Rudanella lutea DSM 19387: one gene and its partner. The protein of the gene in region 2 binds, or shares a complex with, the protein of the main gene of each other region. Links are inferred from orthologs where the notes say so. Each region holds a gene or a part of one and is shown on either strand. Other genes may lie near its edges.

The links. The genes of interacting proteins can lie anywhere in the genome.
Region 1: the proteins of secY (region 2) and secA are in contact, whole or in part, in a crystal structure (PDB 3DIN), measured with the Thermotoga maritima proteins. The link is inferred for Rudanella lutea DSM 19387 from one-to-one orthologs. Residues at the interface, in WP_004081795.1 of Thermotoga maritima: Glu108, Gly109, Glu110, Glu111, Ala236, Glu237, Arg238, Arg239, Ile240, Thr241, Ile242, Gln243, Tyr244, Ala245, Arg246, Arg247, Val248, Thr249, Gly250, Arg251, Arg252, Val253, Tyr254, Gly256, Ala257, Ser258, Thr259, Tyr260, Leu261, Pro262; in WP_004082002.1 of Thermotoga maritima: Glu261, Ala262, Arg263, Lys300, Ala301, Arg302, Thr303, Ile304, Ile305, Leu323, Tyr324, Asp325, Pro326, Val329, Ser330, Tyr333, Ile336, Lys340, Phe345, Val349, Glu363, Phe364, Tyr374, Ser375, Gly376, Gly377, Glu393, Ile395, Thr482, Ser483.

What each region holds. Positions count from the first base shown.
Region 1 is NZ_KB913013.1:2,576,776-2,580,787, reverse strand. What follows is about bases 56-3,995. They hold secA (preprotein translocase subunit SecA), read right to left. Parts: upstream 3,661-3,995; coding sequence 256-3,660; downstream 56-255. Other genes in these bases: RUDLU_RS0110660 (hypothetical protein), read right to left, coding at 56-80. Outside these bases: more of RUDLU_RS0110660, read right to left, coding at 1-55. UniProt on the Escherichia coli protein: Required for protein export, interacts with the SecYEG preprotein conducting channel.
Region 2 is NZ_KB913013.1:2,755,484-2,758,428, reverse strand. What follows is about bases 1-2,873. They hold secY (preprotein translocase subunit SecY), read right to left. Parts: upstream 2,158-2,873; coding sequence 844-2,157; downstream 1-843. Other genes in these bases: rpmD (50S ribosomal protein L30), read right to left, coding at 2,865-2,873; rplO (50S ribosomal protein L15), read right to left, coding at 2,188-2,676; map (type I methionyl aminopeptidase), read right to left, coding at 1-826. Also shown: more of rpmD, read right to left, coding at 2,874-2,945. UniProt on the Escherichia coli protein: The central subunit of the protein translocation channel SecYEG. Consists of two halves formed by TMs 1-5 and 6-10.

The DNA of each region.
Region 1 (4,012 bases), 180 kb from region 2 along the record:
TCGCCCGACGGCCGTGCCGAGAAAAACAAGGCAAACAAACTGATAGAGAGGGTTGTAATCACCCCAAGGCGGTTGTTCATTGTCTGGCTGTGCGAAGTAAGCCCGGCTTACTAACGCTAAAACAGGTAGTGTGTCCGCATTGGTTCAGAAGCAAAGAAACCGGGCAGATTCTGGAAATCTGCCCGGTTTCGGAAGGTTGTTAAAGCAATAGACCTTGCAGGTTTCTAAAACCTGCAAGGGTTTGAAAAACGCTTGTTAGTCAATCAGCATGGCCCGTCCGGTCATGATGTCGTTTTCAACCGTCTTATATTTTACGTCACGCTTCACAGAGCCGTCGGCATACTGAACGTTTACGCGGGCGTTGCGATCAACCTTGTTCACACGCGTCGGCATCTGCCGGGGCATGGGTGGCGCACCTGCACCCATGGCTTCATTCTGGGCCATGCGACGGGCGTACTCTTCGGGGCCCGTTGCCAGATGGTCGTCGTCGAAATCATCCATGTTGGTGTACAGCTCGGGCTGAGGCTCCGGATAGCGTTGCTCAGGGGCCTGCCGTACCTCCTGCTCAATCTCCTGCGGGTCCTGCGCCGGAATGTCGGCCCGTGTCAGGAAGCTGATCGTATCGAAGTTGACCTTGCTCAGGAATCGTTTGAACAGTTCGACCGATTCAAATTTGTAGACAAGCAAGGGGTCTTTCTGCTCGAAAACGGCGTTCTGAACGGACTGTTTCAGATCGTCCATCTCGCGCAGGTGCTCTTTCCACTCTTGATCGATAATCGACAGCGACACGGCTTTTTCCATCTCGGTCGTGAGCAGTCGCCCACCCGAAGCAACGGCCTCGCGTAAGTCGGCTACTACCTGCAACTCGTGCAGACCATCCGAGAACGGCACCACGATGTTACGGATCTGATGGCCCTGATGCTCGAGTACCTGCGTCAGTACGGGCAACGCCTTTTCGGCAATGGCACTGTTTTTATCGGCATAATGGGTCTCGGCTTCCTCGTACAGCCGCCGAACCTGATCGGCTTTCTTCAGTTTCACAAACTCGTCGCGGCTGAGGCCGGTTGTCACGCCGAGTGACGTGAGCATTTGAAGCTGCACCTCATCGAAATTGCCTTCGGCATTGGTCACGATGTCTTCGCAAACGTCGTACATGATGTTGGCAATATCGAGCGACAGACGGTCGCCGAAGAGGGCATTGCGCCGACGTTTGTAGATAGCCTCCCGCTGGTAGTTCATCACGTCGTCGTACTCAAGCAGCCGCTTCCGAATACCGAAGTTGTTTTCCTCGACTTTCTTCTGGGCGCGCTCTATCGACTTGGTAATCATCGAGTGCTGAATCACTTCGCCTTCTTCGAGACCCATCCGGTCCATCACGCGGGCAATCCGGTCGGAACCGAACAGACGCATCAGGCTATCTTCGAGCGAGACAAAAAACTGCGACGTACCCGGATCGCCCTGACGACCCGCCCGGCCGCGCAACTGCCGATCGACCCGGCGCGACTCGTGCCGCTCCGTACCGATGATGGCCAACCCGCCCGCTGCTTTCGACTCAGGCGTAAGTTTGATGTCGGTACCCCGGCCGGCCATGTTCGTGGCAATGGTTACGGTACCCGGCTTACCCGCTTCGGCCACAATTTCGGCCTCGCGTTGGTGATACTTCGCGTTCAGAACCTGATGCGGAATTTTGCGGAGCGTGAGCAGGCGGCTGAGCAACTCGGAGTTCTCGACCGACGTAGTACCCACGAGTACCGGGCGTCCTTTCTGTACGAGATCGTTGATCTCATCAACCACAGCGTTGTACTTCTCCCGCACCGAACGGTACACTTTATCTTCCTCGTCTTTGCGGCTAATGGCCCGGTTGGTTGGGATAGCCACTACGTCGAGTTTGTAAATCTGCCAGAATTCAGAGGCTTCCGTTTCGGCCGTACCCGTCATACCACCCAATTTGTGGTACATCCGGAAGTAATTCTGGAGGGTGATTGTGGCGTAGGTTTGGGTGGCATCTTCTACCTTCACACCCTCTTTGGCTTCAACAGCCTGATGCAAACCATCCGACCACCGGCGACCTTCCATGATCCGGCCTGTCTGCTCGTCCACAATTTTTACCTTGCCGTCCATGATCACGTATTCCGTGTCACGTTCAAACAGGGTGTAGGCTTTCAGCAGCTGATTTACGGTATTGATCCGCTGCGTTTTGACCGAGTAATCCCGAATGATGGCCTCTTTGTGCAGAATCTTCTCCTGATCGCTCAGCTCGCCATCTTTCTCGACTTCATTGAGGTCGATCGACAGGTCGGGCAGGATAAAGAAGTTGGGGTCTTCGCCCGAGCCGGTGATGTAGTCGATGCCTTTTTCGGTCAGGTCGATGTTGTTGTGCCGCTCATCAATGGTGAAATAAAGCGGAGCATCGGCCTCGGGCATCAGTTTCTGGTTTTCGGCCAGATAGATCGATTCGGTCTTTTGCAGAATCTGCTTTACGCCCGTCTCGCTCAGGTATTTGATGAGTGGCTTATGTTTGGGCAGACCCCGGTACGCCCGGAACAAGGCCAAACCGCCTTCTTTATCGTCGCCAGCGGCAATTTTCTTTTTGGCTTCGTTGAGCAGGTCGTACACCAGCTTCTTCTGAGCTTCTACCACACGCGATACGCGCGGCTTCAGTTCAATGTAATCCTGCTCGTCGCCACGGGGTACCGGGCCCGAAATAATCAACGGAGTCCGGGCGTCGTCGATCAGGACCGAGTCGACCTCATCGACCATCGCGAAATGGTGCTTGCGCTGCACGAGCTCATCAATACCGCGCGCCATGTTGTCGCGCAGGTAATCGAAGCCAAATTCGTTGTTGGTTCCGTACGTCAGGTCAGCGAGGTAAGCGTTTTTCCGGGCTTCGGAGTTAGGCTGATGCTTGTCGATGCAATCAACGCGCAACCCGTGGAATTCGAAGAGTGGCCCGTTCCATTCGGAGTCGCGCTTGGCCAAGTAGTCGTTTACGGTAACGATATGCACCCCGCGCCCGCTCAGGGCATTCAGAAACGCCGGGAAGGTCGAAACAAGGGTTTTACCTTCACCTGTTGCCATTTCGGCAATTTTACCCTGATGCAGTACAACCCCGCCTATAATCTGCACATCGTAATGCACCATGTCCCACTTAATGCGGGTACCGGCGGCATCCCAGGTGTTGGCCCAGTAGGCTTTGTCGCCCACGATCTGCACGTTACTTTTCCGGAACGACAGCTCCCGGTCGTACTCGGTAGCGGTCACTTCAAGTTGTTCGTTCTGGGCAAAGCGCCGGGCGGTTTCTTTCACCACGGCAAAGGCCTGCGGTAGAATATCGAGGAGTACCCGTTCCAGTTCTTTATTCCGGTCGGTTTCGAGCTTATCGATTTGGTTAAAGATCCGCTCTTTAGCGTTGACGTCCATGTCGGGTTGGTCATTAATCTGCCCCCGCAGGCCATCGAGCTGATTGTCAATCGGCTGCAACTCCTGAGCAATGTGCGCCTTCAGTTCGGCGGTCAGCTGACGGAGTTCGTCGTTGGAAAGGTCTTTCAATCGGGCAAACTCAGCGTTCACTTTCTCGACGTAGGGCAGCAGTTCTTTAATGTCCCGCTGCGACTTGGTGCCGAAAAATTTGGTAATGCCCTTGGTGATGAGATTAATCATTTCGTTGGATCAAAAGTCAGAGGTATGCTGGTCTACATCGGCTAGCCTGTAACAACAAAACAAACGATTGGGGTCCGGTATTTGCCTCCTGACGTAATTTTCTACAAAATTAGTTTATTAGACGGGTACTGCAAGAACCGCTCCGTATCGTCTTTTTACCCGATTTGGCAGAGAACGTGACAGGATTTGTGAGGAGAGCCGCTGAGGTGACAATACGGCGTTCTCTGCCTATTGGATCTAGAGAATAGGATCAAATTGGATTCCATTCACTAAGAGCTCACACAACGGTACGTCATTTTAGGATTTTTCCGCTACTTTTGCCCTTCCTAATGAGGCATCTCATTAGTCCTTA
Region 2 (2,945 bases):
AAACCGCCACAGAGGTGTCCAGTTCAACGGCCAGACTGGTGTTGGCTGTTACCTCTTCGATGTATTGGAATGTAGTCAGAATTTCTGCCTTACCTTTCCGCACCGCTACGGTATGTTCAAAGTGGGCGGATGGTTTCCGATCGGCTGTCCGGATAGTCCAGCCATCTTTATCCTGAGTGATCGCTTTCTTTCCGAAATTGACCATCGGCTCGATCGCCAGTACCATTCCTTCCCGCAGCTTTACGCCTTGTCCACGCTTGCCATAATTAGGTACTTCGGGGGCTTCGTGCAGGTTTTTACCTACACCATGTCCGACTAACTCCCGAACAACCGAGTACCCAAACCCCTCTACGTACGACTGTACAGCGTAGCCTATGTCGCCAATTCGGTTTCCATCAATCGCTTTCTCCAAGCCGATGTACAAAGATTCTTTCGTGCGGGCCAACAGTTTCCGTACAGAGAGGCTTACTTCGCCTACTGGGTAGGTGTAAGCACTATCAGAATGAAATCCATTGAGTTGAACTCCGCAGTCAACAGAGATAATATCTCCGTCCCGTAACTCGTACTTACTTGGAAAACCGTGCACTACTATGTCGTTGACTGAGATGCAAAGCGCACCTGGAAAACGAGTAGCAGTACCATTGTTAAAGCCCAGAAATGATGGAATACCCCCATTATCTCTAATGAACGTCTGGGCTACCGTATCAAGTTCCTTGGTCGTAATACCCGGACGAATCAGCTTTGCTACTTCTCCATGAGCTTTACCCAGGACCTGAGCACTCTCACGCATCAGCGCAAGTTCTTCATCGCTCCGAAGGTAAATCATGTTACTCTTGGCGGACATTAGGCAGCTACAGTTTCGGCACGTCCTTGTACACGACCTGATTTCATCAAGCCTTCGTACCGACGCATGAGTAAGTAACTTTCTACCTGCTGGAGCGTATCGAGAACTACACCCACCATGATCAGGAGCGATGTGCCACCGAAGAATTGCGCAAAACCAGTGGTCATGCCAAGCAAGTTGGCAATGGCTGGAAGAATTGCAACAATGGCAAGCATAACAGCTCCGGGGAGCGTGATACGGTCGAGTACCATACCAATGTAGTCTGAAGTAGCAATACCCGGCTTAACGCCCGGAATAAAACCGCCACTACGCTTCATGTCATCGGCAATCTGAGTTGGGTTAACGGAGATTGCCGTGTAGAAGAATGTGAAGACGATAATCAACAGGGCGAAAAGTACGTTGTACTGCCAGGTGGTATAGCTTTGAAATGCGTTCTGTACCGAAGCTGCAAAGTCGCTTTTTTCTGCGAAAAGCCCTGCCAGATACGTTGGGATGAACATCAAAGCCTGAGCAAAGATGATTGGCATTACGCCCGCTGCGTTGAGCTTGAGCGGCAAGTATTGACGCTGACCGCCCACTACTTTGTTACCAATAACCTGCTTAGCGTACTGAATCGGGATTCGGCGAACGGCCTGGGTCAGCATAACTGCCCCCATAACCACGAAATACAGTGCCACCAATTCAAGAACAAAAATCAGCAGACCTGATGAACCACGTGATTGGAATTCGCCCAAGATGGCACCCGGAAAACGAGATACAATCCCGATCATGATGATCATGGAAATACCATTGCCGATGCCCTTGTCGGTAATCCGCTCACCCAACCACATGCAGAAAATGGTTCCAGCGGTAAGGATGAACAGTGAAGAGATTGTGAACAGACCCCGGTCGATGAATAGAGCGTCGGCGGGAATCGTCGTACGGATGTACGTCAATGCTTGCACGGCAGTTACCCCGATGGTCAGCACCCGCGTAATCTGATTGAGTTTTTTTCGACCAGATTCGCCTTCCTTCTGCATTTTTTGAAAGTACGGTAGGGCCAGCGTCAACAGCTGAATGGCAATAGAGGCCGAGATGTACGGCATAATACCTAAGGCAAAGATTGACGCTTTGCTGAAGGCACCACCCAAAAAGGTGTCTAACAAACCCAATAGACCCCCGGTATTAATATCCAGGCGCTTGGGATCAACGCCGGGCAGTACAATCGCTGAACCCAGACGGAAGACGGTAATAAACAACAGAGTGTTCAGGATACGAGTCCGTAATTCCTCTATTGAAAAGATGTTTTTGAGCGTGGTGATAAGACGATTCATAAAATTTCAGGCCGTTGCCGTGCTCACAGATTAGTTCTTCTCTCCCTCTTTTTCGTTGGCCCGAACAGGTTGTGCTGGTACTACAGCTTTACCACCTGCCTTTTCAATGGCCTCTTTGGCGCTGGCCGAGAAAGCATGGGCATGCACTTCAACAGATGCCTTCAGCTCACCCCGGTTCAGAACTTTGATCAAATCACCTTTTGCCATCAAACCATTTTGCTGGAGTACGGTCTCATCAATAACGGCAGCGTTTGTTTTTTCAAACAGGATCTGCAGTGTATCGAGGTTGATAGGCTTGTACTCTACGCGGGTCGGGTTTTTAAAGCCAAATTTCGGTACCCGACGCTGAAGGGGCATTTGACCACCTTCGAAGTGTAATTTACGGCTGTAGCCTGAGCGTGATTGCGCCCCTTTGTGGCCACGGGTAGATGTACCACCCATTCCTGAGCCTTGTCCGCGACCGACTCGCTTGCGCTCTCTGACGGAACCCTTAGCCGGTTTAAGGTTGCTTAAATTCATTTTATTATTGTGTTTGTACTTGCAATGATTATTTGCAGCCTGCAAAATTCGTAAAAAGAATTGCAAACCGCAAAAAAGACGTTGGATATTAGACGATAGACGTTAGACATTGATTGTTAGCGAGGTAATCGTCAATGTCTAACGTCTGATGTCCAACATCTAACGTCCACTATCTAACTCCTCAAGGGTTAGATTTCTTCTATCTTAACGAGGTGCTTTACCTTGTTTACTACACCGGCGATAGCGCTGTTATATTCCAGCTCAATGCT